Regions from separate parts of the Shewanella sp. SM21 genome, predicted to be linked through region 1. Evidence: riboswitches for the same ligand, from Rfam matches in the RefSeq annotation. Region 1 holds a riboswitch; the other holds the start of a gene.
What was found. Region 1 has a riboswitch for cobalamin ahead of L5L94_RS05040 (ABC transporter ATP-binding protein). Riboswitches for the same ligand answer to the same signal wherever they lie in the genome.

Region 1 (16,524 bases):
CCGCGACCGAAGTGGGGCCTAAAGTGCCGCAGCAAGGCGCCTTTGTGCAGCCAACAATACTAACAAACTTGACGCCAGATAACCCAGCCTACTATTGGGAATTCTTCGGTCCAGTGTCCAGTATCCACAGGGTGAAAGATGAGCAAGCGGCGATTGCCATCGCCAATGACTCGCCCTTTGGATTGGGTGGCTCAGTGTTTACCGCCGATACCCAACGCGGGCTGGCGGTCGCTAAGCAGGTTTCCACAGGCATGATGTTTGTTAATCATCCGACTATGGTCAAGGCCGACTTACCCTTTGGTGGCGTACGTCGCTCAGGTTATGGCCGCGAGTTGATTGATTTAGGATTGAAAGAGTTTGTAAACCACAAGCTTATTAATGTGGTCGACATCAACGCGCCTTTCTAAACGCTTAGAAAATAGCAACATCTGACTAAACGCCTGACGGAATAATCTGTCAGGCGTTTTATTTAACGTGCTTTATCCAAGGCATCACATAAGGCTTGAACGCCGAGTAAAGCTCTGGGCGTCGCGCGATGTAATAAATCGGCATTGAGTTGATAAATATGCTGTTTCTTCACGGCAGGAATTTCTGGCCATTGGCGCCAATCAACCCCTTTCACATTACCTTCTTCCCCACTTTGCAAAATCACCTCGGGCAAGGTCAGCAAGACGTTTTCTAAACTGACTTGCGGATAATCACTGGCGGCATCGTAAAACACATTTTGTCCATGGCACACACTGATGATCTGTTGGATCCAACTGTTTTTAGAGACTGTCATCAAGGGGGTCGACCAGAGTTGATAGAATACCTTAGGTTCTGATTTTTTAGCATTTTCAACCCGCAATCGGATAAGTTCAGCGCGATAAGCGGCCGCAGCCTTGCTTGCTTCTTCAACATGCCCCGTAAGTTGGCCTAACTCTTCAAGCTCCTTGGCGACGCCTTCTAAGGTTTTAGGATCGCTACCATAAAGGTTAAATCCTAACGTCCTAAGCTGGTTGATATCTTCGGCTTTATTACCCGAATCCCACACCACAATCAGATCGGGATTAAGCTCCATCACCCGCTCCATTTGAATGCCATAGTAACCGCCAATACGCGGGATATTTTTTGCCGCCTCGGGATAATCCGCATAATCGGTTGCGGCCACAATCGTATCGCCCGCACCTATGGCGTAAAGCATTTCCACCGCATGGGGCGAGAGCGCAATAATGCGTTTAGCGGGCTGCGCCAATACGCTATGGGGAAGAAATAGACTGAGCCCCAAAAAGAGTCCAGCTAAGTGTCGCTTAATCATGATATGCCTTAGTATTTATCCCCAAACCGCCTGAAGATGCAGGCGTAGTCTCTTCAGGTCACTTGGGGTTATAGAGTTAAACTAGCTGCTCTGGCCAGCCATAGTGTTCGATATAAGTTTGTAGATTCTTCGGGCGATACTGAGGATCTTGATCCCAGCGGGCCTTCACCGAATGATGCAAAAGTACTGGGACTTGCTCAGGGTCGAGTGGTCGTAAATATTCCTGTTTTATCCGATAAAAACTGCGTCTCGAGTTATGTAAGGTCGCGAGCGGATTTGGATGCACACTCGCGGCTAAGTGTGGCTCTAGGCTTAAATTAAATTTCTGCGCCTCGGATATCATCCACAACAGTGCAATATCCGACAACAATGAACCGTCTTTATCGGGTTTATAACTGCCGCCAATATTGCTATGGGCGCCCGCAAACCACACTTGCTGCATGTCCATATTGTCGCGTAGTTGCCAAATAGTCGGCTCAAAATCACTGCGGTGTTCATCTATGGCTAAGGCATGGCGGGCAACGCGCACATTGCGGCCAATTTTAGTGTCGTAAAACTCGTCTTTATCTTCGAACAAGCCTAAAAATGAAATAGGGATCCCCATAGCACCCACGGTATCCCACACACCAACAAACTTGATTTCCCGTGATTCATGACTGTATTTAGCTCTAAATTCGAGGGATTTTTCACCATCAGGCGCAAAGGGCGCACTGCTTTTTTTATAGTGATCGAAAGCTTGTTGAATCAACGCCGCATCGGGGCGTTTAAGTATGCCGCAGTTATTAATCAAGCCACACAAACAACGCACAGTGTAAGCACCACGGCTAAAACCAAAGAGATAAATCTCATCGCCAGGGGAATAGTTTTGCACTATATAGCGATACCCATCCATGATGTTTTTATGCAAACCGCGCCCTGTCGCACCACCGATGGTTTGATCGTAATAGGAACCCACGCCCCAATCATAAAATACCTGCTGGGGTTTGCCATCAGCCGCTATCGGGCTGATAGCACGCGCGAGGCGCAGCACATTGGTTGGGAAATCGACCTTAAGATCTTTCTCGGGCCGATTCCAAGTCCCATCGGCACAAATCACGATACGCTTATTCATAGGATCATCCTTGAGAACGCTTTGAACACTGAACGGCTAGAGGCTAACCCATAGTCACTAACAACAAATTGTCGCTAGTTGCTAATAGGCAGTTAATAGTCCTCAAACTTAGCGCATTTTATGCCTGTGCTAAAGCCATTCGCGCGTCTTACTTAACATTGCAACCAACAATGCTGCGTCACTTATGCGCCGACATTTAAGGTTCAATTAGTAATCAAAACCTTGCTGTGCCTTGATACCCGCTTCAAAGGCATGTTTAATCGGTTGCACTTCGCTGACAGTATCAGCCAGCTCGATAATCGCGCGATGACAAGCGCGGCCAGTGATAATCACATGCTGCATCGGTGGGCGATTTTTAAGTGCGCTAAGCACACGTTCCACATCCAAATAGTGATAGCTCACCATATAGGTGAGTTCATCGAGCATCACGCAATCTATGCTCTCATCTTGCAGCAGCTTTTCGGCGGCTTCCCAAGCGAGTACAGCGGCGGCGGTATCTTTTTCTTTATCTTGGGTTTCCCAGGTAAAACCTGTGCCCATTACATGAAACTCAACCCCTGCACCTTCGAGTAAATTGCGCTCACCGCACTCCCAAGTGCCTTTGATAAATTGCACTATCGCGGCTTTTTTACCGTGACCGACGGCGCGGGCAACAGTGCCAAAACCTGAGGTCGATTTGCCTTTACCGTTACCGGTTAACACTAGCAGAATCCCCTTCTCCTCTTGGGCGGCGGCAATTTTAGCATCCACACCGGCTTTCACTTTCTGTTGGCGAGCCTTGTGGCGTTCGGCCTTGATTTGCGCTTGTTCGTTGTCGTTCTGTGCTGTCATGGTCTTCTCTTCACTCTGCTGCTAAAAATGTCTGCTTTTAAAACTTATGCTTCTAAAATTGGCTGTAATTTTTGCATGTCTAAATGCTCGGCTAACACATCGGCTAAACGATCGAGTTGCTGCTCACGTATTTGATTGATATCTATCGCCTTAGCATCGTTTAATCCCGCCCAACGTAAAATCAACTGACACGCATCAGGGCTATCAAATAGCCCATGTAAATAAGTGCCAAGGATTTGCCCGTCATCACTTTGCAGGCCATCGGCAAAGCTCACAGATGTGGATTCAGGGATTAACTGCAAGGGCGCATTCGTTTGTTCAAGCCTAGGGATAAGATAGCTTGATTCACCGCAGTGGATTTCATAGCCCTTAACAGCAACCTTTTGCCCAAGTAACGTTAGCTCACCTCTCACTCGCCGTAACTGTTTTTCGGCTTTGAGTTCTGTGCTCAGCGGCAGGTAGCCAAGTCCTGCGGTATCACCCGCACTGTCTTCAATGCCTAAGGGATCAGCAATGCTTTGGCCTAACATTTGGTAACCGCCGCAAATGCCGAGCACTTTGCCGCCGTAACGCAGGTGTGTGGCAATATCTTTATCCCAGCCTTGCTGGCGTAAAAAGGCCAAATCGGCGCGCACATTCTTACTGCCGGGCAAGATCAATACATCGGCGGCGGGCAAATGAGTGGTGTGACTCGCGGCTTGAGTTTGCAATGACACATAGTCAAAATCGATATCGGGATGCAGCCGCAGCGGATCAAAATCAGTGTGATTACTGATCCTTGGGTACACTAATACCCGCACTTTTAAGCGGCTGTTAGCGCCTTTGGTCGGCGAGCTTATCAGCGCATCTTCGGCATCGAGATGTAAATCATGCAGATAAGGCAACACACCTAAAACAGGCTTGTTTGTATAAGCTTCAAGCCAATCGAGGCCAGATTGCAACAGGCTAATATCGCCACGGAAACGATTGATCACAAAGCCCTTTACCCGCGCCTGTTCGGATTCTGATAATAAAGCCAAGGTCCCGACCAAATGGGCAAATACGCCGCCTTTATCGATATCGGCAATGATAATCACTGGACAATCCACAGCTTCGGCAAATCCCATGTTAGCAATATCACCTTCACGCAGATTGATCTCCGCCGGACTACCCGCGCCTTCAACCACTATGGTTTGATACTGGGCCGTCAATCGCTCGAAGGACTCCAGCACAGCGCCAAGCGCCATTGCCTTGTAATCTTTAGATTTAGGCCCAAAAAAGGCCGAGGCTTCGAGTGTTGTCAGGGCTTTGCCATGAACGATAATTTGCGCGCCCGTGTCCGAGCTTGGTTTAAGCAGTATGGGATTAAAATCGGTATGGGGCTCAAGATAACAGGCCACGGCTTGCAAGGCCTGTGCGCGGCCAATCTCGCCGCCATCGACAGTAACAGCGCTATTGAGCGCCATATTTTGCGGCTTAAAGGGCGCAACCTTAATCCCCTGACGGGCGAGCAAACGACAAATGCCTGCGACTAAGGTGCTCTTGCCCGCATCCGATGTAGTGCCCTGCACCATCAAGACTGCCGCGCGCCGAGGTGAATTAACCGCAAGCGTATTAACTACAGGTGTGTCAGCGGTATCGAGTGCATTAGCACAGGCTGTGTTGTCTGTGTTTGGAGAGGACATAGGTTTAAAAGGCTTATTCTAGTTTGCAGTCATTAACATAACAGCTCAGTCTAAAAATCACTTAAGTATGCAACTTAAGCTTAAAACGTGGACTGAGCCCAAAGTCTAAAGTGGTTTCAATGCTAAGGGTAAACCAGCGACCACTAAGGTGACATTATCCGCTAAGGTCGCCACGGCTTGATTTAACCAGCCCGCTTCATCGACAAATTGTCGGCTCAACTCACCTAAGGGTACTATGCCAGAACCGACTTCGTTACTGATCAAAATCACCACTCCCTCAAGCTCGACGAGGGAATCCACAAAAGCGGTTTTCTCGGCCTGCCAACTCGCATGAGCTTTATCGTCAGAGGTTGAAGTGGCAGAGGGTGAAACGGCAAAGTCAGTCGCATTCCACTCAGTCGGCGCGGGTTCATCATCGATGTTAACGTTCGATGCAAGTAATTGATTCGTTAACCAAAGAGTTAAACAGTCTACTAAAATCACTCGCCCAGGTTTTGCTAACTGTTTTAACAGTGCAGTGAGGGCGAGCGACTCTTCAAACAATTGCCATTCGATACCATCGTCCGATCGTCCCGCTTGATGCTTGGCGATACGTGTCGCCATTTCATCATCTAGCGCCTGCGCCGTCGCCACATAGCAGGCATCGAAGCCAAGCGCAGTGTACTGACGCACTAAGGCTTCGCCGTAACGACTCTTACCGCTACGGGCGCCGCCTAGGACGAGGTGGATCACAGTATGTTACCCACAACGAGCAATACAAAATAACACACGATTTCAGATATTTGTTGCGCCGCGCCTAAGGTATCACCCGTGTAACCGCCAATCTGGCGTCTAAAGATCACTATGATCAAACGGCGCAGTCCTATCATCACCAATAGCAATGACAATGCCGCTAACCCCTTGAGGAATAACAGCACTAATACGCCGCTGGCGATCAGGATAAGCAGCTCATTAATGCCTTGATGTTGCGATAGCGGCTTAGACTTACTGGTCTCGTCATCGCGGACATATTTTTCACTAAAGATGATACTGGCTGATACCACACGGCTCACTGTGTGCGCGACGATAAGTGCAGAACCCGCGACTACAGGATCGTACAGGGCCAACTCGACTAACAACTGCCATTTCAGCAGCAGGGCCAACATCAGTGCCAGTGCGCCATAACTGCCAAGGCGCGAGTCTTTCATGATCCGCAGCTTGTCTTCAGCCGTCCAACCCCCGCCAAAACCGTCGAAGGTATCGGCGAGGCCATCCTCGTGGAATCCGCCCGTGAGCAAGACGCCAACCAACATAGCTAAAAGAACAGAAACGCCAGCGGGGAGCCAGTTCTGCGTCAGCCAAAACACTATGGCGCTTAACAAACCGACCAGAAGACCGACGAGACCGAAATAACGGCTGGCCTTATTCAACTTATCGCTATCGACTTCGACCCACTTAGGCATAGGAATGCGGGTAAAATAGCCCATGGCAACTAAAAATAAATCTATCTCTTTGTGCCAGCTTTCGCGTTCTGACATAAAGCATCCTTAGTGAATTCACACTTGCTGCAAGGTTTAAAATTAAAACGGTTGGCTAAAGGCTATTATTTTAAATAAGTAAAATAAGCGACTTAGCAGAGCACATCATACAACAGCCTCAATCCCCGCATCACTAAAACTCGCCATTTGATTGTAAAAATTTACTGAGGCTTGAATAAGCGGCAATGCCAACGCCGCCCCCGTACCTTCGCCTAATCTCAGCCCTAGGGATAATAAAGGTTTAGCCTGCAAAAATTCTAACATTCGCAGATGACCTTGCTCATCGGATTGATGGGCAAAAATCAAATAATCACGCACATTGGGGGCGATTTGCACTGCGACTAATGCCGCCGCTGTCGCGATAAAACCGTCCACGACCACCAGCATTTTACGTTCGGCGGCGGCTAACATAGCCCCCGTCATCTGCACAATTTCAAAGCCTCCTAGGCAAGCTAACACTGACTTAGGCCCAGTTAAAGCGCTTTGATGCAGCAATAACGCGAGCTCAATCAGCATCAGTTTACGTTCTAAGGTTTCGCTATTAATGCCAGTACCACGGCCAACGCAATCAATCACATCCAGCTGCATAATCGCCGCCATAATGGCCGCAGCAGAGGAGGTATTGCCTATGCCCATTTCACCAAAGGCGACTAAGTTACAACCCGCTTGATGGTGACGCTCAATCAAATCGCGCGCCATAGCAAAGCCTTTATCGACGGTTTCCAACGTCATCGCGGGTTCTAAATGGATTGCCCCCGTTCCAGCGCCAAGACGTTGATCGATAATACCTTCAACTCCTTCAACTGGCGTTAACATACCGCAATCGATCACTTCGAGCTTAAAGCCCACCTGCCGACAAAAAACGTTAATCGCCGCGCCGCCATGGGCAAAGTTTTGCACCATTTGGTGAGTCACTTCGCTAGGGGCAATCGACACGCCTTCTGCGGCAATGCCATGATCCCCCGCAAACACTAACATAGTTGGATGGACTATTTTGAGCACATCCGTTTGTGGCTGCTCCGTTTTTTGCAAATCAGTCGTTTGCACGCGGGCAATCTGCAAGGCTAAGGATTCGAGCTGACCTAAGGCGCCGGGCGGCTTAGTCTTAAGATCAATTTTCTGCAGAATCACCAGATCCTGCGCTTTACTCACAAGGCTTATTTGAAAAGACACGGCTGACTGAGACATCCACACTCCACTTTGTAATCTACATTAAATAACCACAACGCATCCCGCGTCTATGACGAACATGTCCAATTGTGCATTTCCAATCGCGGGTGGGATATCAACAGAAATACTGATTATCCCGTCAGTCTGCACTTACGGCATGACTCAAAGATGACGACTTAACTCTGGGTTTACGTCCTGACTAGGTGACTACGGCATGACCTTGTATTTACGGCATGACTCTACGCTTACGTAAAATCAGCAAAAAGAACATGCTACCTATGGCGGCCGTGATAATGCCCACGGGCAACTCTTGATTACCCAATAAACAGCGCGCTAATACATCAATCCACACCATAAATAATCCGCCCACCAGCGCCGTTAATAAAATCGGCTGACGACCGGGAAACAGCATGCGTACTGTGTGGGGGATCATTAACCCGACAAAACCGATACCGCCGCATGTAGCCACCAAAATAGCGGTAATCAAGGAGCAGAGCAGCAACATATTGAGCCGCAGCTTAGGCACATTCACCCCTAAGGTATGCGCCGTTTCATCCCCCGCCTGCAACGCCATGATCTGCCGTTTCATGCCTAAAATAATGAATAAACTCGCACCAATCACCAGTGTCGGCAGTACTAACAAGGACCAACTGGCCTTAGCGAAACTGCCTAAACTCCAAAACAGCACAGAGGCTGTCGCCTGCGGACTGGCGAAATACAGCAGCAGACTCGTTAATGCGCCGAACATAAAGGAGGTCGCCACACCAGAGAGCAACATGCGCTCCACTTGGCTATTGAGCCCAAGCCCAGACAAAGCAAGCACTATCAGTACCGACAAACTGGCGCCAATAAAAGCGCCCAAGGGCAAGCTAAACCAAAGCAAACCAGACAAGGCGCCCGAACCGCTAAAAAGCCCAGAATGTGCCGCCATGCCCGCATTATCAAAAAATCCAGAGCCAGTGAATAAGGTCAACATCACCACAGCACCAAAGGACGCGCCAGAGCTAATGCCAAACAAATAGGGATCGGCGAGCGGATTGCGAGTCACGGTTTGCAACACACTGCCCGCCAGTGACAAACCCGCACCCGCCACAAAAGCCAGTAAAATGCGCGGTAGCCTGAGCTCCATCACAATGCGCTCAGTCATGCCATTGGCTTGAGTGAGGTTCGTCGCCTTATTGATAAACACTTGAATAACATCAGTAAAACTGATGTTCGCCGCACCAAAACTCGTCGCGGCAATAGGCGTTATCAAAGTGATGATACCTAATACGAGCAGCATCAGTTGTTGTCTCGTCAACGGTGTCACGATACGCCCCAAATATGAGATGAAATATTGTTTACTCCCCTGAGTCATCCACCCTCGCCTCGCTCGTTCAGGCCATGATCTACATGGTGGTAACCATAAAAATAGCTGATTAAGGGCTTTTTATGTTGTGGATGGGGCGATACCTGAGCACACACGCCAAACACATCGCTAATTCGCGCCTCGGTTAATACTTCGGTTGGCGTCCCCATAGCGCTGACTTCCCCGTTATGGATCAACAACAAACTATCGCACAGGGCACTGGCTAAATTAAGATCATGAATTGAGGCAATCACGCTAATCCCAAGACTACGCACCAATTCGAGGATTTGAATTTGATAGCGCACATCGAGGTGGTTCGTTGGCTCATCGAGGATTAAAAGCTGCGGCTGCTGCACTATGGCACGGGCAATCAAGGCGCGTTGCTTTTCACCGCCAGATAAGTGCTCATATTGTTGGTGCATCTTATGGCTCAAGCCTACTTTCTCTAAAGCCTTAGCAATACGCTCAGTATCACAGCTCGAATTGGTATCGAACATACCCTTATGCGGCGTTAAGCCCATGCTGACCAATTGCTCTGTGGTGAGGTCAAAATAGTGCGGTGTATCCTGCTGCACTACGGCGACGCGACAGGCAAACGCCTTGGGCGACAAGCGCTCAATATCTTGATCGAAAAGGGTAATTTTGCCCTGAGTCGGGCGAACAAACCGATACAAACAGCGCAGCAAACTGGACTTGCCCGCACCGTTAGGGCCAATCAGCCCCAGCATCTGCCCCGTTGGCAGCGTAAAGTTAATACCGGAAAGTATGGTTTTGCCATCGATACACCAGCTCAAATGACTCACATTGAGCGCGACTGACGGGCTCGATGATGGGTTAGTGTCATTCACGGGGCTGTTAGTTTGGATTGCGGAAAGTTTCACCTAAGCGGCGCTCCTATCGAGTCCAAACCTTTATAAAAAAAGGTTGTGCACATTGTCATCTGCTCCCTCGAGTCACCCGCTCGAGAACTAAGGCTGCACGCAGCGATAACAGAAATAGGCAGGTCTCCTGACTTGTAGAAAAGAAGGAGCTAGGCTCTAGAATCTAGGTGCTTCTTTAAACTACTCACAGTTGCGGGCACAGTTCGGGCTGACTGACGAGCAGCTCCCCGATTCCCTATTATGTTTGGGTTGATATGCTCTTTGTTAACAACGCCACTGTGAATAAAAACAACGGAGCGATTCGAACAAAGAGAGTCTATTCCCAACACCTATTTCTGCGACGTTATCACTCATTGCGCATGTAATACGCTATCTCGTTCAAACGTCAGGGAAAAGCATTATCCTACATCTATCCCATTAGGCAATGCTGTTTAAATCAGAATATTTTCATATCAGCTTATTCTCGCCAAACGATCACGCCTACATGATAGCGCCTAGGTCGTGAAATAAGGCCTCAACACCTGCGCCCACTCGGCCAATCTAAACGCCAATAGCAGGCACCCTGTTCATCTTGCAGCACATTAATGCTCACCACGGCCGCCACGGGTAAATCGAGTTGACTATAAAACCCTACCGCCCGTTCAACTCCTAAGGCACGCGCCATTAAGTGACGGATCACCCCGCCGTGGGTCACGACCCACACTTGAGTGGCAGGCATATTATCAGCGGTTTCATTAATGGCACTGTTTTCATTACCCATTTTATGTGAGTCAAGGGTCAATCGTTCAAACTCGGCGGCGAGTATCTGGTCAATCGTCCCATTCACCCGCGACTCAAAACTTGCCATAGTTTCACCATTGGGCAGCGGATTTTGCCAAGGGTTTTGCCAATACGCCGCTAAGTGTTCGCCCTCTTGTTGATACAGGTCATCGAGCCGACAACCGTCCCAATCACCAAAATCAATTTCCTGTAAACCCGACAAACACTGCGCCTGCAATGGCCTTGACTCAGATATCAGTGCCGCCGTCGAATGCAGCTCGGCGGCAAAAGCGTGGGCAAAATCGGCGCAGCGGCGTGAAGTCGAGCTATAAATCGCGCTACACACGCTGGCCTGTGACTCAACTGCTGCCGACATTTGTTGCCAACCCTTTTTGCTTAAAGGCATATCCACACGACCCCGCAAAATAGCGCCGCCTTCACACTCACCGTGGCGCAACAATAACAATCGAACTTGTTTCATATATGCCTTTTTAGTTAGGGGCTAGATACTAGGAACTCAAGCCAAGGGCCTAAATTCTTGATTCTCGATTCTCGCTCCTAATGCCTTTGACTTTCATCTTGCCCTGACAATCATAAGTCGCGTATTATGGACGTCTATACGTTTAAATGTCCAAAAAAAATTTTAAGAACAAGTATTCAAAAAATGTCGGCTGACGACAATAAAATGCACTTAGCATAACAATGGCCGATTTTTGGACTTAACTTAGCTGTATTTAAGGTAACTATTTATGACGATACCCTCTACTAAAGCCAGCCAGATATTGGCAGACATACGCAAACAGCTTGCAGAGCGCATTCTGATCTTAGACGGTGCCATGGGCACTATGATCCAAGGCTACAAGCTGGAAGAAGAGGACTATCGCGGCGAACGTTTTAAAGATTGGCATACGGATGTCAAAGGTAACAACGACCTTTTGGTCTTGTCACAGCCTCACATCATCAAACAAATTCACACCGACTACTTAAACGCCGGTGCCGACATCATTGAAACCAACACCTTTAACGCCACCACCATCGCCATGGCCGACTACGACATGCAGTCGCTGTCCGCCGAAATTAACTTAGTCGGCGCGCGCCTCGCCCGTGAAGCCTGTGATGCAGCCTTTGCTGCCACAGGCATTCCACGCTACGTAGCCGGTGTGTTAGGCCCCACTAACCGTACGTGTTCGATTAGCCCTGATGTGAACGACCCAGGCTATCGCAACGTCAGCTTCGATGAGTTAGTGACTGCTTACAAAGAATCCACTAAGGCGCTGATTGAGGGCGGCGCGGATATCATTATGGTCGAGACCATATTCGATACCTTAAACGCCAAAGCCGCGCTGTTTGCGATTGAATCCGTATTTGATGACTTATTTGGTCAGCATTCTAAAGACAGATTGCCGATCATGATTTCGGGCACCATTACCGATGCCTCTGGTCGCACACTGACTGGCCAAACGACCGAAGCCTTTTACAATTCCCTTCGCCATATCAAGCCCTTATCTATCGGTCTTAACTGTGCACTTGGGCCAAAAGAATTGCGCCCCTATGTGGAAGAATTATCCCGCATCAGTGAGTGTTATGTGTCGGCGCATCCGAATGCAGGCCTGCCGAACGAGTTTGGCGGTTACGATGAAACCCCAGAGGACATGGCGAACGTGATCGAAGATTGGGCGCGCGAAGGCATGCTCAATATTATCGGTGGTTGTTGTGGTAGTACGCCTGAACATATCCGCGTGATCCGCGAAGCGGTGAGCCGTCACGATCCACGTATTTTGCCGGACATTCCAGTCGCTTGCCGCTTGGCAGGTTTGGAACCACTGACTATCGACGCCCAATCCCTGTTCGTTAACGTGGGTGAGCGCACCAACGTTACAGGTTCAGCCAAGTTTTTAAAGTTGATCAAAGAAGGCAAGTTTGAGCAGGCGCTCGATGTCGCCCGCGAGCAGGTTGAAAGCGGCGCGCAAATCATCGACATCAACATGGACGAAGGCATGCTCGATGGCGCCGAGATCATGCACAAGTTTTTAAACTTGATTGCCTCTGAGCCCGACATCAGCCGCGTACCTATTATGATCGACTCATCCAAATGGGAAGTGATCGAAGCTGGCCTCAAATGTATTCAAGGCAAGGGCATAGTTAACTCTATTTCCCTCAAAGAAGGCGAAGCCAAGTTTATCGAGCAAGCCACCTTAGTGAAACGCTACGGCGCGGCGGCCATTATCATGGCGTTCGACGAGCAAGGTCAGGCCGACACTAAGGCGCGTAAAATCGAAATCTGTACCCGCGCCTATCGGGTGCTGGTCGACAAGGTCGGCTTTCCGCCAGAAGACATCATCTTCGACCCGAATATTTTCGCCATCGCCACAGGTATCGATGAACACGACAACTATGCCGTCGATTTTATTGATGCCATTAAAGCGATTAAAACCACCCTGCCCCACGCGATGATTTCGGGCGGCGTGTCGAACGTGTCGTTCTCGTTCCGCGGTAACAACCCAGTGCGCGAAGCGATTCACGCCGTATTCCTGTACCACGCCATCAAAGTCGGCATGGACATGGGGATTGTCAACGCGGGCCAGTTAGCCATTTACGACGATATCGATCCTGAGCTTAAAGTGCGGGTCGAAAACGTGGTGCTTAACTTGCCCTGCCCAGTGGAAGGCTCAAGTAATACCGAGCAGTTACTTGAAATCGCAGAGAAATTCCGCGGTGATGGCGCGCAGGTGGGCAAGAAAGAAGATTTAGAATGGCGCAGCTGGCCAGTGAGCCAACGCTTATCCCATGCGCTAGTGAAAGGCATTACCGAATTTATCGATGAAGATACCGAAGCCGCTCGCCAAGAAGCAAAACGTCCGCTGGATGTGATTGAAGGCGCCTTGATGGACGGCATGAACGTGGTCGGCGACTTATTCGGCTCGGGCAAGATGTTCCTGCCGCAGGTGGTGAAATCGGCGCGGGTAATGAAAAAAGCCGTGGCCTACTTAAACCCCTATATCGAGCTGGAAAAGGTCGAAGGCCAATCTAACGGCAAGATCTTGATGGTGACGGTAAAAGGTGACGTGCACGATATAGGTAAAAATATCGTCGGCGTGGTGCTCGCCTGTAACGGTTTTGAGGTATTCGATTTAGGCGTGATGGTGTCGGTGGAGAGAATTCTCGACGCCGTGAAAGAACACAATATCGATATCATCGGCATGTCGGGCCTCATCACTCCGAGTCTGGACGAGATGGTGCATAACGTGAAAACCTTCCACCGTGAAGGCTTAACCATTCCGGCGATTATCGGCGGCGCCACTTGCTCTAAAATCCACACAGCGGTAAAAATTGCGCCCCATTATCCCCATGGCGCCATTTATATCGCCGATGCGTCCCGCGCCGTGCCTATGGTGAGTAAGCTCATCAACAACGAGACTCGCCAAGCGACCATAGACGAAACCTATGCCGAATACGACGACATGCGCACTAAGCGCCTATCCCAAGCCAAGCGCAAAGAGATAGTCTCACTCGAAGCGGCCCGTGAAAACCGCTGCCAACACGATTGGGCCAATTACACCCCGTTCACGCCAAACGTGCTCGGTCGCCAAGTGTTTGATAATTATCCGTTAGAAGATTTAGTCGAGCGTATCGACTGGACACCGTTTTTCCGCTCGTGGGAATTGCACGGCCATTACCCTGAAATCCTTACCGATAAAGTCGTCGGCGTCGAGGCGCAAAAGCTGTTCGCCGATGGTCAGGCCATGCTCAAACAAATCATCGAAGAAAAGTGGCTCACGGCGAAAGCGGTTATCGGCTTATTCCCAGCCAATACCGTCAATTACGACGACATTGAGCTCTACACAGATGAGTCACGCACCACAGTCGAAATGACCACGCATCACCTGCGGATGCAGCTTGAACGTGTCGGCAACGACAACTTCTGCCTATCCGACTTTGTTGCGCCAAAAGACTCAGGCGTCGCCGATTACATGGGCGGCTTTGCGGTGACCACAGGCCACGGCATAGACGAACATGTGGCACGTTTTGAAGCCAACCACGACGACTACAACGCCATCATGCTCAAATGCTTAGCCGACCGTTTGGCCGAAGCCTTTGCCGAGCGGATGCACGAACGGGTACGTAAAGAGTTTTGGGGTTATGCGGCCGATGAGCAGTTAAGCAACGAAGCCTTAATCCGCGAGAAATACAAAGGCATACGCCCCGCACCGGGCTACCCAGCTTGCCCAGACCACACAGAAAAAGGCTTGTTATGGGACTTGCTCAAGCCCGATGAGACTATCGACTTGAACATCACCGAAAGCTACGCCATGTTCCCCACAGCGGCAGTATCGGGCTGGTATTTCGCCCACCCGAAATCCCGCTACTTTGGCGTGAGTAATATCGGCCGCGATCAAGTGGAAGATTATGCGAAGCGTAAAGGGATGAGCATTGCCGAAACGGAGAAGTGGCTGGCGCCAGTGTTGGATTATGATCCTGAATAGAGAGTGATCCTGACTGATTTTTAGAAATAATCAGGATCTTTATTACGCTAACGCGGTGTAAGATCGGTCTTGCGACCGAAAGGTCGTGGGGCTTCACCCCACACCCGACCAAGGAGGACTGCTCGTCCTATCCTCCTTGGATTCTCCAAGACGCCCCTAGCGAAGTTACATGCATTAGTGACTGGCTTTATGCTTATTCGAAAATAGCTAACGCTTCCGATGGGGCGTCCCTTCCCCCCGAAAGCTACGCAGACGTCCTGTCTGCGTCACGCTATTTTCTTCAACGCTCTTCAGCAACTTCGCCGGGGGATCGGTGAACTTCTGTGGCATTAGAGTTAACTTTTCGCATTGAAAGAGTTATGCCAACTCCACACGCCTTATTGTCCTCAACTTACCAATTTATATAGTAGACTCAAGCTTATTATTGATACTTCTATAAACTAAATATAAGTGTATCAACTCAACCAAAGCTAAATTAACTATTACGACAGTGAAATATTGAAGATGACCCATAGCCCATAAGTTAAATAAAAATAAAACTTCTATAAGTCGAAATTTAGACCATTTAAAGTAATTTGACGGATAGTCTTTACCTATAAGCATAGGTAACAGTTTCAAATTAAAAGTGACTGCAATAGCAATATGCACACAGAGCATGCTAAGTAAAGAAAGCAATAATTTAAAGCTAAAAATATTCATCTGCATAAAAATCGATTCAGACTTAAATTCAACCATCAAATCAACTGCAAGGCCGATAACAAGTGTCAAAGCAAGCACTATGCTCATACCCAAAAAACTAATTTTTTTCATGCAATTTCCTAAAGATAAAAATTGTGGAATCCCATTCAACACAATGATAAAAAGAGTTAACGAGGGGTATTTAAATGTGACTGAAGTTGATTAATTCGCTCTGGGATCAAATCCATTTTATTGTCGGTGTTTAAGTCATCACAGTTTTCAGCGACAACCCTTTCTACGCCAGTTTTATCAGTAAAATAGAGTTTTTCGCAGTCGCATCTCAGTTTGGCGATAAGCGGTTTTTCCGCTTTAGCTTGACGAACCTCGGCAACCCAACAGGAGTCAGCACAACCGCAGGAATGATAAATCAACTCCTCGTCAGGGACATGCCAATCTAGCTGATATTCGCCAGCCAGCGCATCACCTACACATGTCACAAGAGCAAAGAATACGAATAATAAATATCGAATCATTTTTAATTATCTAAAGCTTATCTGATTTCCTTAAGGACTAAGCATTAAACCACCCTGTTTAATGCTTACCTCAAGAAGAATCAGAAAGTTACAACCACGCCATTAACAATGGATGTCCATTTTATTCTGCGATATATAGGTAAATATCTACTTTTACTATAGGATAACAAGCTCTTTTTTGTTTCCTATATTTGCTAAAACCAGTTCATTACCATCACTCCAAAACATTAACCTTAGGGCTGGGTTTCCTT
Region 2 (16,524 bases), 170 kb from region 1:
TTCACTCGCCTACCAGCATTTGTTTGATTTTGAAGTGAGGTTAGTGGTTGCTAAGGATCATCCTTTAGCGAAAGAAGCCTATGTCACCCCTAAGCAATTAGCACACTTGCCTATTATCAGTTATCCAGTGCCGTTGACACGTTTAGATATTTATCGCCACTTTTTAGAGCCTGCGGGCATAGAGGCGGGCGAGCAAAAAACCTGTGATTTAACCATGATGTTATTGCAACGCATCGCCTGTAAAGACGGCATAGCCGCACTGCCAAGCTGGTCGATTAATGAAGGACATGGACTGAGTCTCGCTACGGTAAAACTCGGCCAAGAAGGCCTGAAACGACCGCTATTTGGTGCCTATCGCCGCCACAGTGCTAACTCTGCATTGATCCAAAATTGGTTACAACTGGTGGCGAGGGAAGGTTTATCCCGCCAGCAGAAGACGAATTAATGCGGGTGACATTGAATAAAAAAGCCTGCGAATGCAGGCTTGTTTATTGAGTCAAATGACTATTTCATAGCATCGACAAATTACAGCGGATTCATCAACAATCCACGCATAGACAAGACACGGCGCAGTATCAACCCTGATGAATTAGGATTACGGGTCTGACGCAAATTATGGGCGATCATAAATTCTTGACGCAGATCCTGATCGAGATCTAACGCCTCGAACGCTTCGATGGTTAAGGTCTGTTGTTGATTATCAATCAATGACTTAATCACACTTAAAGGAAATGACTGTTCGGCATTAGCATTTAAATAGGCAAATGCGGTCAGTGCGATAATTTGGCCGAACACACTGAACAGAGCTAAGGTTTGTACTTCGTCAGCATCAACCTCCACACCTTCCATATCCGCTAAGCTATCTACCGCATCCGTTGCAATATCTTCAGTCAGCTTCCAATAACCTTGGACCAACTTTTTATAGGGCTGTGGCAGTTCATCGAGGCGTTCTTTTAAATAGAACGTAAAAGCGTAGCGATAGATATTAACTTGACCTAAGCGGATCAAAGCTTCTTTCAACGAACGAGTTTTGTGATTTTCCACTACAGCAGCCTGTGCGGAATTACTGCGCATAAGCATGTGCGCTGCCAATGCGGGATCGCTCGAGATAATGTCAATCACATTACGAATGTCGCCTTCAGCAAGGATCGCTTTTTTGAGTGGAATTAGAATTCCTCGGCGGCCAATCACTTGCTCTTCGTTCGCTATGATAGCTCTAACTTGAGTAAAAACCTGTTGCTCAAGATCAGTCATAAGACACTTTACACCTGTTTATTAACAATAAGATGATTCGGTTACAGCTCACATCATACCTAAAATACTAAGAATTTCAGCCATAAACAGCAGAGTAAAATATAAATTACTCCTATTTAGTGATGACTGCCCGCTAACACTATAGATAACGACAATTAAACCACTCTACTAAAACGATATTCAAGACTATACCTATTTTAAGATTTATTCTTTGAACTCAGCGTAAAAAATAAAAAGCCAGACTCAGTCTGGCTTTGTTATTAGATAGCTCATTAATAATTAGAAGCGGTAGCCCACAGTGAAACGAATATCACGGCCTCGACCAGAATAGTAACTATCCCCCCAATCGCCACCGTAATAACCTGCACTGACATAATCTTTATCGAATACATTATCGATACGCAGACTTGCAAGCCAAGCATCACGATTATAATTCAAGGCTAAATTACCAAGCACGTAACTTGCTAGCTTATCACCTTGATTAGCGTTATCGCCTTCAATAAAACGATCACCCGTGTAGATAGCTTCGGCAAATACTTGGAAATGCTCAGCAAAATCCATGCTGACATAACCGCGTCCCGTGTGTTTTGCCACCCAAGACAGCTCTTTGCCATCGTTAGCACCATCGGTAAATTCGGCGTCGGTATAGTTATACTCTAGCCCGAGTTGCAGCGCTTTAGTGATCTGCCAATCCCAATCGGCACCCGCGCCATAACGACGAGAAGCGTCGGCATTTACGTTTGCACCGTTGAAATTTCCACCTATGGGTTTAACTGCACTCGAGTCATAAACAATTTCATCCTCTAAATCGAGACGATATAGGCTGACTCGCAGGGTTTGACTAGCGACAGCCCAATCCCAACCCGCCTCATAGGAACGGCCTGTTTGCGGCTTTAAGCCAAATACGCCCGGCGATGTATAAGCTTGCTCATCCACTTTGGCAAAACGGAAGTTATCATCGGCGCGCACATAGAGTCTGTGCTCCGCAGTTGGGCGGTAATTTAAACCCAGTTCGAATGCGTGGGCATTTTCGTCTAAATCCATGCCATTAGGATAAACATTGCCATCGACTAACTCATCGGTCACCCGCGCATATCGTCCACCCACAACGTAACTTAAAGTATGACTTAAAGGCACTGTAGCTTGTAGATAGGCGCTTTGCATTTGCTGCACATTACTGCGCGCCATAGTGTCAAAATCAGCCTTGCCACGGCTGATGTCTAAACCTGTGACTAGGTTTAGCTCGCCTTGACGCGTACTGTAATTCGCTAACGCTTTAGGGCTAAACATTAACAGTGAGCGTGTGTTATGGCTGTTCGCCCCCCAATTAAGAGAAGACACCAAGGTATCGCTATAATCTAAATCCGCCGCCAGCGCCCAGTTTTGATTAAGCTGATGCTGGTAACCCGTTCGCGCCGCAGTGGTCATCTCGTGGGCATACTCTACCTTATTTGATGAAGCACGGGGATCGTCTTTAAATTGCTTTTCAGTAAGCGAGCCCGGATTTTCACGATCGTTATCGTAGTAGCTGGTTTCAACAAAGAAGGAGTCTGTGGCTGTTTTATATTGAATGCGGCCAAGAATAGAGCCGGTTTCGTTGGCATTATGCTGGCGATAGTTGTCACCTTGGTTGTAACTACCGGTGAAAAAGTAACGCCAATCTTTGTTGATCGCGCCAGACACATCACCACGACCTTCATAGGTATCAAAACTACCGCCAGATAACTGCACGCTGCCGCCAGTATTTTCAGGGGACTTAGTGACAATATTAATCACCCCACCCACGGCTTGATCGCCATAAAGTACACCTGCACTACCCGATAAAATTTCAATACGATCCACTTGATTAAGCGGAATGGCATTAAGGCTAGGTGCGGCGATATCGATATTATTGAGACGACGACCATCAAGTAAAATCAGCGTGTTATTAACGGCAGTGCTGGCGCTAAAACCGCGCATCGCAAAGCTAGTTCCAATATTGTTATCCGAAATTTGAATACCGCTTTGACCACGTAAGACGTCGGTCAAATTAGTCGCGCCACTCATTTCAATCGCAGCGGCATCAATCACATTCACATTGGCGGCAATATTTAACGGGGTCTTATCAGAGCGGCCGATCACGACAAGATGCTCGTCGACTTTAGCTGTGCTGGTATCGTCAGCCGCCATAACGGGCGCGATAATTGAAAAACTGCAAAGGCTGCCGATCAGCAGCGCGATTTTTGTTGGATTTGTTCCCATTTTACCTTTAACTCCTGCAAGGAAAACGGGGCATTGACGCCACGATACCGTTAATTCAGTCGTAAATACTGACGGTGATTATCGCATTTTGAGATCTGCCCACCGAAATCTCAAAAACACCTTTAGGGCCGGTCTCCGGACTTAGGCTATGTTAATCCATTAAAGTTGGATTAACACGAGACTGACCTTTCACATTCTGACTTTCGGGTTCTGTCTTGAACACACCAATCAAACGCGGTCCTCTCTCACCTTTTACCGTTGCGGGGGCAGTGCCAGAATTTCACTGGCTTCCCGATTATCTCACGACGCTATCATCGCAAGCACCACAGAAGGTTGACTCAAAATTAGGTTCAAAGGGCGTACAACCTGTTAACGCCCAACAAGGCTCAGAGCATATCAGACCTGAGCGCGCGCATTATAGACGTCTATACGGATGAAAGTCCATCAATCTCAAGTTAGCGAGAAAACTCACATGAGCTAGAAAACGCCATCCCAGTTTTTTGCCGCAGGTTTTGGTCTGTCTTTGCTCAAAATCGCCTGACGCTGCTCAGGGGTTTCGCATTGGGCAACGGGGGTAAAATCCAGCGGTTTAATCACTAACGAGTCAGCAGGTTGTACCGGCGACTTGTCAAACATTGGCAAATTCATCGACCAAGAGACCAGCTCCCCCTTTTCGCTGATGCCAACATAACCGTCATTTGCGCCATCTAACCAAGTGAGTCGCGGAATACGTGCAATCAACTTCTCCACATTTTCACGGTTGGCGCGATAACCAACAGGTACCACTTTGCCATCGGGACGCGTAAACACAAAGGAGGCAGGCCCTCGAGTAATGACGCTGCCTTCCTGCCAATATTTATCAAGAATCTCTTGGGCATAGTGAAACCCAAACATATGAGCGTAATCAGTATCGTCGGCCACTATTTGCGGCACGGCCTTATCCCGCAGTAATAAAAAGCCTGAGCCAATGCTGATAATCTCTTTTACCCCTGTGATATTGGTTTTTTTAATCCAATCGACACCACAGTTAATCCCATCGCCCCAAAAATGCGCATCCCCCGTAGGACTTAAAATCGCAAAGGCACAATTGTTTGCCGTCATACTCGCCACATCCTTTAAGGCGCTGCGGATCGAGTAAGCATCACTGCGCCAACCCCAACTCACCACAGTGCCGTCCTTTTTCAAGGCGGCATAGGTGTGTTGAAAATATTCGATCTTCGCCACATCAGTAAGCTGCGGGAGTAACTTTTTCATATTGGTCGACTCTTCAACCTGCCCCCAAATCACAGCACTGCCCTCTTTTTTGAGGGCGACAAAACTGCGTCCTCTGGCAAAGATATCGACAACATCAACTAATTGATCCTGCACATGTAAGCTATTGCCGCCGTAGGGGCCATAACCCCAAGTATGCACCTTGCCATTGGCATCAAGGGCGGCAATGGCCTCTTGATTGGCGAACAACTTGGTAATATTGGTCATGCGGTTTTGTAGGGCTTTGTCGAGGCTATATTTCCCCGCATTGCCCCAGTACACCACAGTGCCATCTTGACGTAGCGCGGCAAACCCGTCCTTAACTGGGACGATTTGCTTAACTCGCTTAAGCTGCTCCGTCACCTCGCGGCTATCACCGCCAGCATAACTGTCACCCCAAGTGATCACCTCACCGGATTTTGTTAACGCCGCAAAGGCCGAACTGTTGGTGACCACAGTCTCGACTGCGGGTAAATCACAGGGAATATGGCGATACTGTGGACTCGGATTTTCCTTAAATTGGATGAGTTTACCGTTATCAAACTGTAGCAATGACTCGTTATTACTTTCCACAACGGCCATAGGTTGAGGATCGCTACAGCCAGAGATCTGCATGGCAACCATGCCCACGAGTAAAACCTTAGGCCAAGTGATTCGATGAGTGAGCATTACTTATTTCCTTATATTTGCTTGGAGATGTCATTCAATGTTGTGCAGCGGACAGAGCGAGAATGGATTGACCTAACATCGCCTAATGTCAAAAATGGGCAGAATTCTAGCAGCTTGTTGATAAAAAGACGAAAATGCTCACAGTTTACTCTGCAAGTCCCCTACACAGGCTAGCGCCTAACTGATGGCATGCTATTCTAAGCCCCCATCACCGCTGTTTAAAGGAGTAACAGTATGACTCGCCCTATTATTCTGGATTGCGATCCCGGCCATGACGACGCCATTGCGCTCATTTTAGCTCTCGCCCATCCAGAGCTGGTTCCACTGGCCGTCACCACTAGTGCCGGCAACCAAACGCCGGATAAAACGCTCAATAATGCCCTGCGGATCTTAACCTTATTAAATCGCAGTGATATTCCTGTCGCTGGCGGCGCCGCCAAGCCATTAGCCCGCGAATTAATCATTGCCGACAATGTCCATGGTGAAACCGGACTCGACGGCCCTGCATTGCCTAATCCAAGTTTTAGTCCTCAAGCCATTACCGCAGTTGAATTAATGGCGCAGCAAATTCGCCAAAGTCATCAGCCAGTAACCTTAATTCCCACAGGGCCGCTGACTAACATCGCCCTTTTACTGGCGAGTCATAGCGAATTACACGCCAAGATCGAACGCATAGTGCTAATGGGCGGTGCAGCCGGTGTCGGTAATTGGACCCCAGCCGCCGAGTTTAATATTTTTGTCGACCCCGAAGCCGCCGATATTGTCTTTAAATCCGGTATTCCCATCACTATGTGTGGGCTCGATGTGACTCATCAGGCACAAATCATGGATGAAGACATAGAACGCATTCGCGCGATTCAAAATCCAATTGCTCAGTGCGTCGCCGAATTATTGGATTTCTTTATGATTTACCACAGAGATCCTAAATGGGGCTTTATTGGTGCGCCATTGCACGACCCCTGCACTATCGCTTGGTTGCTTAAACCTGAGCTATTTGAGGCGCAAGATTGCTGGGTAAGTATTGAAACCCAAAGTGAGTTGACCTTAGGCATGACAGTGGTCGATCGCTATCAGTTAACAGGTAAAGCCGCCAATGCGACTGTGCTGTTTGGGATCGATAGGCAAGGCTTTGTCGATTTACTGGTAGACAGTTTACGCGTCTATGATGCAACTTATCTCAATCGCAGATAAAAATGACAGTGAGTCTTCTATGAGCCAGATACTCGTTATCGGCAGTGCAAATGCCGACCATGTGATGAAATTTGAGTACCTGCCCGCTGCAGGGCAAACCTTAATGAGCCGAGATTACCGCCTCGAACAGGGCGGCAAAGGGGCCAATCAAGCCGTCGCCTGCGCGCGCTTAGCCAAATCAGGTTCACGCACTGATTTTATCTGCCATCTCGGCCAAGACAGTATCGGCGATGATATGCGTCAAAGCTGGATGAAAGATGGCATCAGTGCGGAAGGGATCCGCCAAATAGCCGGACTGAGCACAGGCACTGCCATGATTTTTATCGGTGATAACGGTGAGAATACGATTGGCGTTGCCGCAGGTGCCAACGCCAGCCTTTCACCCGATGACTTAGAAGCTCATTACGCTCTGTTTGCTAATGCGGAGTACTTGTTAGCACAATTGGAAACGCCCGCTGCCACAGTGGCAAAGGCGCTGCAAATAGCCAAGAATCTTGGCGTGACGACTGTACTAAATCCTGCTCCAGCGACGGCACTTGGCCAAGATGTACTCAAGTGGGTAGATATTATTACCCCCAATGAAACCGAAGCAGAAGCCTTAACGGGAGTTGAGATCAACCATATTGATGATGCACACATGGCAGCGCAACTTCTCCACCAGCAGGGAGTAAAGATTGTGGTCATTACCTTAGGTAGCCGTGGCGCATTTATCAGCAGCCCAGGTTTTAATGGGCTAATACCTGCGTTTGAAGTGCAGGCCATAGACACAGTCGCCGCAGGGGATACCTTCAATGGCGCCTTAGTTGTGGGCTTAAGCGAGGGCATGTCGATTGCTGCAGCCGTGGGATTTGCCAATGCAGCCAGTGCCATTACTGTCACTCGCCCAGGCGCACAACGTGCGATTCCCTATCGACAGGAGCTTTCGTACTAAAAACGTAAGACGTTCTGAAGTAGACGCCCTGCGTTAGAACAAAAAATTATAATTTATAAATCAAACACATAAATAATAGTTCCTGAGTACTTAGTTCACTCCAAATAAGTACTCACCTATGTTTACCGCTAACAATTTTGCCGCCAATAACGATGCAAGCTTTCAACCTAAAGTTGCATATACATAATTTACACGCTGATTTCATTCCCATTTAATGAAGATTGCTTATGCTAGCAGGTGCATGTCCGAGTCAAAACGGCTCGGCTACCCTTGTTCAAATAAGGAAGTACCAGATGAAAGCAAAAAGCACAGCTTTACGTAACGTGACCAGCACTAGCCTAATCGGCCTAGGATTATTATTCGCTAGCCAAGCGAGTGCCAACGAATGTGAACTGAAAATTGCCGCCACTGATGCAATGCAATTTGACACTAAAGAGCTGTCTGTACCTGCAAGCTGTAAAGAAGTGACCTTAACCTTAACCCACTCAGGCACTTTGCCAAAAGCAGCCATGGGCCATAACTGGGTATTAACTAAGGCAGCCGATATGTCAGCCGTAGCGACCGAAGGTATGAGCGCCGGTCCTGATGCAGCCTATGTCAAAGCCGGTGATACGCGCGTTATCGCACACACAGATTTAGTGGGCGGTGGCGAATCAACGTCTATCACCTTTAGCACTGCCGGTATGAGCGCCACCGAAGCCTACCAATTCTTCTGCAGCTTCCCAGGTCACTGGGCGATTATGCAAGGCAGTTTCAAGTTAAAAGCTTAAGGTGAATGGCTTAGCCTAACGTTAAGTGATAAAAACAAAAAAGCGGATCTTAGGATCCGCTTTTACATTTCAGCCATTGCATTTAGCCGCACTAATCCATCATGGTCTTGGTTGGATGACTAATGGCGCAAAGCTCGTCGTCGCATTACCGTTAGCGCCGTTCAAGTTAGGATATTCACCCCCTTCCTGTAAGGTGTAATACACATCGACAAAGTCATCGTCATTGGTGAACCAAGCATCCGGCATTACACTTAAAATACCATTGGTGATTTGCGGGATCAGCGCATAACCCTGAGCTTCAGGATCGGGGATCGACTTTAAGATCTGCTCCGCCGCTTCCAACAGCTTAGTGGCCAACACTTTATAGTTAGTACCATCGTCATGCTCCATTAAGATCATGTCCGCAGCCGCCCAACGATAACGCTCCCAATGTATGATGATTTGATTCGGATAATAGGTCGTATCCGCATAATCTAAATAGGGCATTTCGACGATATCGAGCACAGGCTCTTCACGGCTTGGATCAACCCCAGTCACTATGCCGTAAATTTCGGCACGACCAGAAATCCACGGCTCATGGTCATCCTTCAAGGATATCTGTTTGATCACTGTGGTTGAAATAGGCTTGTCTGCCACCGCCTGTGTTTGCGCACGGCTCAGTAGTGCGCCCTCTTTTTTCGCTGACTGCGCCTCGGCAAATGTCGCCCGCATCACCTCTAAGCCAGCCACAAAGGCTTTTTTACTATCGATACCGACCACAAACACTGGCTGCTGCGGCAGGTTATACACGTCTAATTGATGCACTTGCCCATGAATATCAAAGGCTTCAATATAATCCCACTGACTCTCGTCACCATCGGGCTCATAGGCAAATAAAGGAGACTCACCTTGCTGCCATGGGGTCAACATGGCTTCATCTGCCAGGCGCACTTGCACCAGAGAATCCGCTTTGGCACTTAAGCCCTTCACTCGGCGAATTGATGCATCGGCTTTGATGATCACATTATCATTGAGCCTACGCTGAGACAGAATGTCATCGGCATTCACTGCTAACTGATACTGGTTTATTTCAGTCTGTAAGATAGGCGCGAGCTGCGCATATTGATGGCTTAAATCTAACGCCAATGCCCGTTTAGTATTGGTTAACTGCGCTTGTGCATCCAAAGTCGAATCCTTTAGCGACGCTTGTAGTAAGCGTAACGCCTCTCCATCTAAGGCTTGGCCATAACTCAGGGTTGCCGAAGCCGACAAACACAGCAATAAACTGGATTGAAGTAGTTTCATAGGAGTTCCCTTACCTTGATAAAGTTAAACGTGCGTTCGAATTCCTTACATATGAGCACAGAGCAGCATCTAAGTAAATCAAATGATAATAGTTATCGTTAATTATTAATGGTATAGGGTACGTAATCCCGGCTAAATGCGATAAAAACAAGCTAATGACAGCATCAGTAGATCAGTCCAGCCGAACAGAGTGTATGAAGATAAACGAGGAAATAGGATGAAATGAATTGATATGCACAGTTTCGCGAGCGACAAAATCACAAAAGGCAGATCTTAAGATCTGCCTTTTGCTGTTCATCGCCAGAGTGACGTTTCAGAACGCGTTATGCGCGCCCTAACAGTCACACTGGCTTGATAAGACAAGGTTAAACGAATGAGTGTTACTCTTCGTCGAAATCATCTTCATCAAGATCTTCGGCATCAGTTGCCGCTTCAGCCGCTAATGCAGCGGCTAATTTTGCTTTAGCTTGTTTCTCTGAACGACGTTTATTGCGCTCAGTTAACGTGCCTAAAAACACTTGTAATTCAGTTAAGCCCCACGCTTGCGCTTCGGCTTCAGTCGCAAAGCCATCATGGCTCTTAGACACAACTGTTTTAGTTGATGTCATGCGACGAGTGATTTCAGTTTTCCAACCGTTGTCGCCCTGTGTCACGCGAAAATCGTATTTTTTGCCCTTGCTCATTCTGCTCTATTTCCTAAATGATGCTTGTCACGTTTGTCTTATCAAGCGAACCAAACGCTCATCATAAAACAAAAGGAGCGCAGTGTACTTGATTTCGGCCCAGAAAGATCGCCAAGATGAAAATATTCATGCCAGTTTCATCGACTCGCTCAGTGGAGTCAATGCTCACATCTAAAGCAACACTGTGCATATATCCCGACCGTCCTCTGTCTAAGGCAGTTTATCGCAAGCTAGCGTGCCTTAGATAATCGTCGTGCAAACGGTATATATTCTTGTTTATGTCATACAAATAGGCTTTTTCAGTCACATTAACACTTTAGAGTTTCTGATTAATATTAATAACTTACATCATTGCTCATAGGTAAATCTGATGAAACTACACCCTATTTCGTCGCTCTCACTCGGCCTGTTAATTGCCACGAGCGCTTTATTAGCCGGTTGCAATAATGACGATGATAACGCCGCTATCACGCCACCCACCAGCAAACCCGTTCCTGCTCAAGTGGGAGAAAGACCTTTATTCCTCGTACGTCAAATGCAAGACAGCACACTTAAAACCCGCTTAGAACAATGCACCACTGACAGTTTTTATCGCAGCGAATTTTCTATCGGTCACCGTGGCGCACCAATGCAATTCCCTGAGCATACAAAGGAATCCTACCAAGCGGCTATCGATTCGGGCGCAGGCATAGTCGAGTGTGATGTCACCTTCACCGCCGATAAAGCTTTAGTTTGCCGCCACTCACAGTGCGATCTTGCCAGCACGACCAACATTTTAGCAGTGCCTGAACTGGCTAATAAATGTTCGAGCCCATTCACTCCAGCCGATGCAGCCAATGGCGTCAGCGCATCGGCGACCTGTTGCACCAGCGATATCACCCTCGCCGAATTTAAAACCCTCAAGGGTAAAATGGAAGGCAACAATCCAAAAGCGACCACTGCGGCCGAATTCATCAATGGTACCCCAAGCTGGCGCACCGATCTTTATGCTGGCAATGGCACCTTGATGACCCACGCTGAAAGTATTGATATGTTTAAAAAAGCCGGTGTGAAGATGACGCCAGAGCTAAAAGCGGCGAGCGTATCTATGCCCTTCGATGGTTTTACTCAGCAGGATTACGCGCAAAAAATGTTGGATGAATACACTGCGGCGGGCGTCGATGCTTCGCAAGTATTCCCTCAATCATTTATCTTAGATGACATCAAATATTGGGTCGCCAACGCACCTGAATTTGCGAAGCAAGCCGTGTTTCTCGATGACAGATACGATTATAACAGCGCCTTTGATCCGCAGAACTCTGCCACTTGGTCGCCATCAATGGCGGATTTAAAGACCCAAGGCGTCGAAATTATTGCGCCGCCACTCTGGGTATTAGTCGCCTTAGATGCGGACAAAAAGATCATTCCTTCGGAATACGCTAAGGCCGCCAAAGGCGCAGGGCTTAAGATCATCACTTGGTCGCTGGAGCGATCTGGTTTATTAAAAAATGGCGGCGGCTTTTACTATCAAAGCATTACCGAAGCGATAGATAACGAAGGCGATACCTTTGAATTACTTGATGTACTGGCGAAAGATGTCGGCGTGATTGGAGTGTTCTCCGACTGGCCCGCCACAGTGACTTACTATGCTAACTGTATGGATTTATAAGTCATCGATATAGAAAAAAAAAATGCGTTAACGATTAATCGTTAACGCATTTTTTTATTGCGAAAATAATCTATATCTCGCCGCGAGCTATTTAAACAGGTGCTGGATATTCTTTAAATCGCCCTTACCTTCGGCAATTTCTTCAGGCGTTAAACCTGTGACTTCGTGCGGGAAAACTAACCAGTCTTCAGAGGCATGAATGTAATAGTCGGGTTTTAAAGGCACTGCGGTATTTTTTGGCTTGTAATAAGGGCAAGCGATACGGATATCGGTTGGCATATTTAGGCGCATCAGTTGGCTGAGTTTTTCTTTTAATGCATGAATACTACGGCCAGAGTCAAACACGTCATCCACAATCAATAAACCATCGCTCGCGTTCGCATTTTCAACGATGTAATGCAGGCCATGAACTTTGATTTCTTTGCTTTGTTTGTCGGTGCCAATCCCATAATAGGAAGAAGTACGCACGGCAATGTGATCGGTTTCAACTTGTTTAAAGTCGAAAAATTCCTGTACCGCGATCCCGATTGGAGCACCGCCACGCCAAATACCCACGATAAATTGCGGACGAAAGCCACTCTCATACACTTGCGAAGCTAATAAAAATGAATCTTCCAGCAATTGCTGCGCGGTAACAAAATACTTTTCTGACATGACACAGTCCCCATCACATTGATTTTATTCTTAGGTCGTTAAAGCAAAAGCTTATGACCCCTGTAAGGTCTGTTCGGCGGGTAAAGGTTCCCAAAACACTAGAACAGCTTTGCCTTAGCAAGTGTAGGCAGCCGCCGAATTTTGGGAGCGAATTTTATACCAAAAAAATGCGATGTGCTGCAGTAATAGTAAGAACTTGCGTGACAACAGACATTTATTTTGCCTTTTAAAGCCAAAAGCAACAAAAAGGCCACCCTAAGGTGGCCGATAAACAAGCGAACAATACCGCATTAAACGATAGGCGTAATCACATGCTCGCCTACTTTTGTCTTAGCACTATAACCACGGGCCGTTGCAACTTGGAAATCCTTCGACAAAATGGTATCCACATAATGCCAGTCGCTGCGCACCTCATCAGCGGTAAAGGTGAGCGTCATAAAGCCTCGGTCTTTTAAGTTAGCGTACTTAAGATCTGGCACTAACTCGACGATTGCCGCCTCGGTCGCGGGGATCTGTTCCGCAGGGAGATTCAAATAATATTCAAGGCCTGGCGATGATACTGAGCTGGTCGCAAACTCCACCCCAACGGTATCGCCATTCACGTCTTTAAGCTCGTTTGCCCATGCATTATGGGTGTCACCCGCGATCACAACTAGATTGAGATTTTTCGATTTAGCCGTACCTAAAATCACTTCACGCTCATAGGCATAACCATCCCAAGCATCTAAGTTGTACGGGATTGCAGGTAATTGCAGCAGTGCGATAACTTCTGGCGTGAGTAAAGCTTGATTGGCTTGAAGATATTGCAGCTCTTGGGCAGTCAGCGTGGGATCATTTGCCGCCGCACGGGCCGCTAACTTAGCTAAAGCCCCTAACATGGCAAATTGGGGAATGCTCATCTGCTGAGTGGCAATCGCCGCCGGCAATGACATCTTACCCATTAATACCTGCTGTCCCAGTACCTGCCACTTGCCTGTCGACTGTAGCAATGTGCCCTGTAGCCATAATAATTGCGTCAGCCCCAGCATAGTGCGAGTGGTCGAAGTGACATCGGCAAGGAAACGCTCTCCAGCAAACGAGCCCGTGGTAGGATCCATATAATCGGCATAATCGAGCTGTTTATCACGGGCTAATACGCGAGTATCCAGCATATGCAGATCGACGAGATTGCCGTAACTGAAGCTGCGGTAAATCTCTTCATGGTTCCCTTCACGCCATGGGCGAATCGGCAACCACTCGAAATAAGCTTGTAGTGCCGCTTCTTTACGAACGGCAAAATCCCCTTCGCCTTCGTTGTGATTCTCGGCACTATCACGCCAAGTATCATTGGCCACTTCATGATCATCCCACACTGTAATAAAAGGCACTTTCGCGTGTAACTTTTGCAGACTCGCATCGGTATGGTACTGACCATGGCGAGTGCGGTAATCACTCAACGTCAGCAACTCATTGGCGGGTAACACTTCACGCCCCAATTCGGCAGCATGCTCACTGGCATAACCACCGCGGGCATATTCATAGATGTAATCGCCTAAATGCACCACAGCATCTAAATCATCCTGCGCCGCCGCTAACTCATAGACGTTAAAATAACCGGCAGGAAAGTTAGCACAGGACATCACGGCTAATTTGACTGAGCTAACGTCACCCTCAGGCAGAGTGCGGGTTTTACCCACAACTGAGGTTTTATCACCCGTCATAAAGCGATAAAAGTAGGTTTGCCCGGCACGTAAACCACGGGCATCAATCTTAACCGTGTAGTCACGGCTCGCATTAGTGACAGTCTCACCTGTGGTCACTAATTGACTAAAGGCCGCATCGCTTGCCACTTGCCAACTCACTTTTACATCGCCCTCAGACTCAGGCGTGACACGGGTCCAGAGGATCACGGCATCGACTGCCGGATCGCCACTGGCAATTCCATGTAAAAATTGCGCGGGTACAGAATTATCATCATTACTATCACTACAGCCCATCAAGCCGTAAGAGATCACAGCAACACCAACACCTTTGGCCGACATAGCCAAAAAATCACGACGAGTTACGGTACGATTCATTATTATTATTCCTTGTTAGATAAGGCTTCACTGGTATGAGGTCTAATAAGACCACGATTGTGAGATATCACTGTTACATATTTGTGACATCTTTGTCAGCCTTTTATGATATCTATCAATTCAAACACTTATACTGGATAGCGTACTTTATTTGTGCAGGACTGGCGTAGGTTACAGAGAAGCTGCTAACATCGGTGCAGGCTAACGCAGCGTGTTAAATGCACGCCTAAGAATGGCAAGAAAAGGAATTTAACAATGAAAGTCAGCGATATTATGAGTGATCAAGTCATCTGCATCAGCGATGGCGCCAGTTTGAAAGATGCCCACCATCTGATGCAAACCCGTGGCGTACGCCACTTACCCGTGATTTCTGAAATTGATGGCACCCTCGTTGGCGTACTCACCCATAAAAAGATGATCGCCAGCGTGATGACTATGTTGAACAAGTACGGCCAAGGCGCGCTCGAGCGCAAGGAACGATACACGCCGATCACAACTGTGATGGATAAAGACTATCAGCATCTCACCGCCGACGAGCCCTTAACTGTGGTGGTTGAATATTTTATCGAGAACAAACTTGGTTGCCTGCCCGTCGTCGATGTCGATAAAAAGGTACTCGGTATCGTCACTTCATCGGACTTTATTAAGCTGTGCCGTACCCTACTGCAAGAGCAAGCGTAACGTTTTACGCTCCTTTTCTTCTATGTCAGCCTTTTACTACGTAAAGGCTGACGCTGTCTTTTTTATAAACTGTGTTTTCTATAAAAAGAAAGGATTCCCTTGGCTAAATTACTCTCACAAGAACAATTTATTCGCGCCTATGAATGCGCAGAATTTGGCTGTTTTGCCAATCAACAACAACTCGCCAAATTACTCGCCGATCCCGATTACGACTTTTTACATCAAGACAGTACCTACTTTGGCAAAGCGGCGACACAAATCACCTGTATCAGTGACTTACAAAGTATGGAGGAATTGCATTTTGTCGCGGCCAACTTGAATTGGGATAACGATGATCCCGACATGGTCAGGGCGATTATCGAACATCCACTCTGCGACGCAGGTACCGCCTTATTACTCTACTGGTACGGACAAGGCTTTTATTACTCCACGCCGGAGACGCTCGACACGCCTTTTGGACAGCTATTCAAAACCATAACCGATAGATTTGTTGCGCGCGGCTATGCCAGTTATAAAATCCATTTTGACCCGCTTAAAGAATGTTTTATGCCCTCATTAGAAGACGTTCTTACTAGAGGATGCCAAATTCCAGGGGCTATTTTTGCCCCCTACAGCACTATGGAAATCGAAACCTATGAAGGGCATCCAAGGTATCTACAATTTAAAAATGAACTACTGAAATCGGGCAAATGGGGCAACCAATAAGTGCTGACCTTTTGTTATCAGCGCGGTTTAAGCTAGGGTTACTGGCGGAATACGCGTAAAACGCTGCCAGCGACCCGAGCGCCAACGCTGCACCATAATCAATCCACGCACCCATTCATCTGCCGCGACGGCAAGCCAAGCAGCCAACACGCCATAACCTAAATGCAAGCCAAAGAACCAAGCAAAAAATACCCCAATACCCCACATACTAAAGAGGCCTACCCGCACAGGGAACGCCACATCACCCGCGCCTTTTAAGGCCGAAATAATCACCAGATTAAACACCCGCCCCGTTTCGAGCGCGATTGAACCTGCCAGTAATAACGCCGTCAGTTGGATGACTTCTTCGTTCTCACTCAACCAGCCGACAATAACGAATCGCTGCCAATAGAAGACTAATACTATGGTCAGTGAAGCCACAAAGCCCACCAAACAGTAACGCTGCACCCGAGTAGTGATTTCATCGAACCATTGTTTACCCACATAGTATCCGGTCTGAATTTGC

Region 2: another riboswitch for cobalamin. It lies ahead of L5L94_RS04405 (TonB-dependent receptor); the one in region 1 lies ahead of L5L94_RS05040 (ABC transporter ATP-binding protein).

Annotation. Positions count from the first base shown of each region.
Region 1 is NZ_JAKKRL010000003.1:191,086-207,609, reverse strand. Features, by position in the region: partial or broken gene L5L94_RS05085 (NAD-dependent succinate-semialdehyde dehydrogenase) at 1-407, shown strand, start outside; gene L5L94_RS05080 (cobalamin-binding protein) at 470-1,297, opposite strand; gene L5L94_RS05075 (DUF2235 domain-containing protein) at 1,374-2,408, opposite strand; gene cobO (cob(I)yrinic acid a,c-diamide adenosyltransferase) at 2,616-3,239, opposite strand; gene L5L94_RS05065 (cobyric acid synthase) at 3,284-4,903, opposite strand; gene cobU (bifunctional adenosylcobinamide kinase/adenosylcobinamide-phosphate guanylyltransferase) at 5,009-5,635, opposite strand; gene L5L94_RS05055 (adenosylcobinamide-GDP ribazoletransferase) at 5,632-6,420, opposite strand; gene cobT (nicotinate-nucleotide--dimethylbenzimidazole phosphoribosyltransferase) at 6,526-7,608, opposite strand; gene L5L94_RS05045 (FecCD family ABC transporter permease) at 7,817-8,947, opposite strand; gene L5L94_RS05040 (ABC transporter ATP-binding protein) at 8,944-9,819, opposite strand; cobalamin riboswitch at 9,919-10,112, opposite strand; gene L5L94_RS05035 (histidine phosphatase family protein) at 10,334-11,059, opposite strand; gene metH (methionine synthase) at 11,328-15,062, shown strand; gene L5L94_RS05025 (hypothetical protein) at 15,462-15,872, opposite strand; gene L5L94_RS05020 (hypothetical protein) at 15,929-16,273, opposite strand; gene L5L94_RS05015 (hypothetical protein) at 16,430-16,524, opposite strand, start outside.
Region 2 is NZ_JAKKRL010000003.1:22,736-39,259, reverse strand. Features, by position in the region: gene L5L94_RS04415 (LysR family transcriptional regulator) at 1-445, shown strand, start outside; gene L5L94_RS04410 (HDOD domain-containing protein) at 526-1,254, opposite strand; gene L5L94_RS04405 (TonB-dependent receptor) at 1,534-3,495, opposite strand; cobalamin riboswitch at 3,604-3,838, opposite strand; gene L5L94_RS04400 (hypothetical protein) at 3,973-5,415, opposite strand; gene rihA (pyrimidine-specific ribonucleoside hydrolase RihA) at 5,650-6,606, shown strand; gene rbsK (ribokinase) at 6,626-7,537, shown strand; gene azu (azurin) at 7,831-8,307, shown strand; gene L5L94_RS04380 (DUF3103 domain-containing protein) at 8,407-9,591, opposite strand; gene L5L94_RS04375 (DUF3622 domain-containing protein) at 9,972-10,274, opposite strand; gene L5L94_RS04370 (glycerophosphodiester phosphodiesterase family protein) at 10,645-11,922, shown strand; gene L5L94_RS04365 (phosphoribosyltransferase) at 12,010-12,576, opposite strand; gene L5L94_RS04360 (alkaline phosphatase D family protein) at 12,867-14,633, opposite strand; gene L5L94_RS04355 (HPP family protein) at 14,889-15,314, shown strand; gene L5L94_RS04350 (DUF4274 domain-containing protein) at 15,414-16,019, shown strand; gene L5L94_RS04345 (MATE family efflux transporter) at 16,047-16,524, opposite strand, start outside.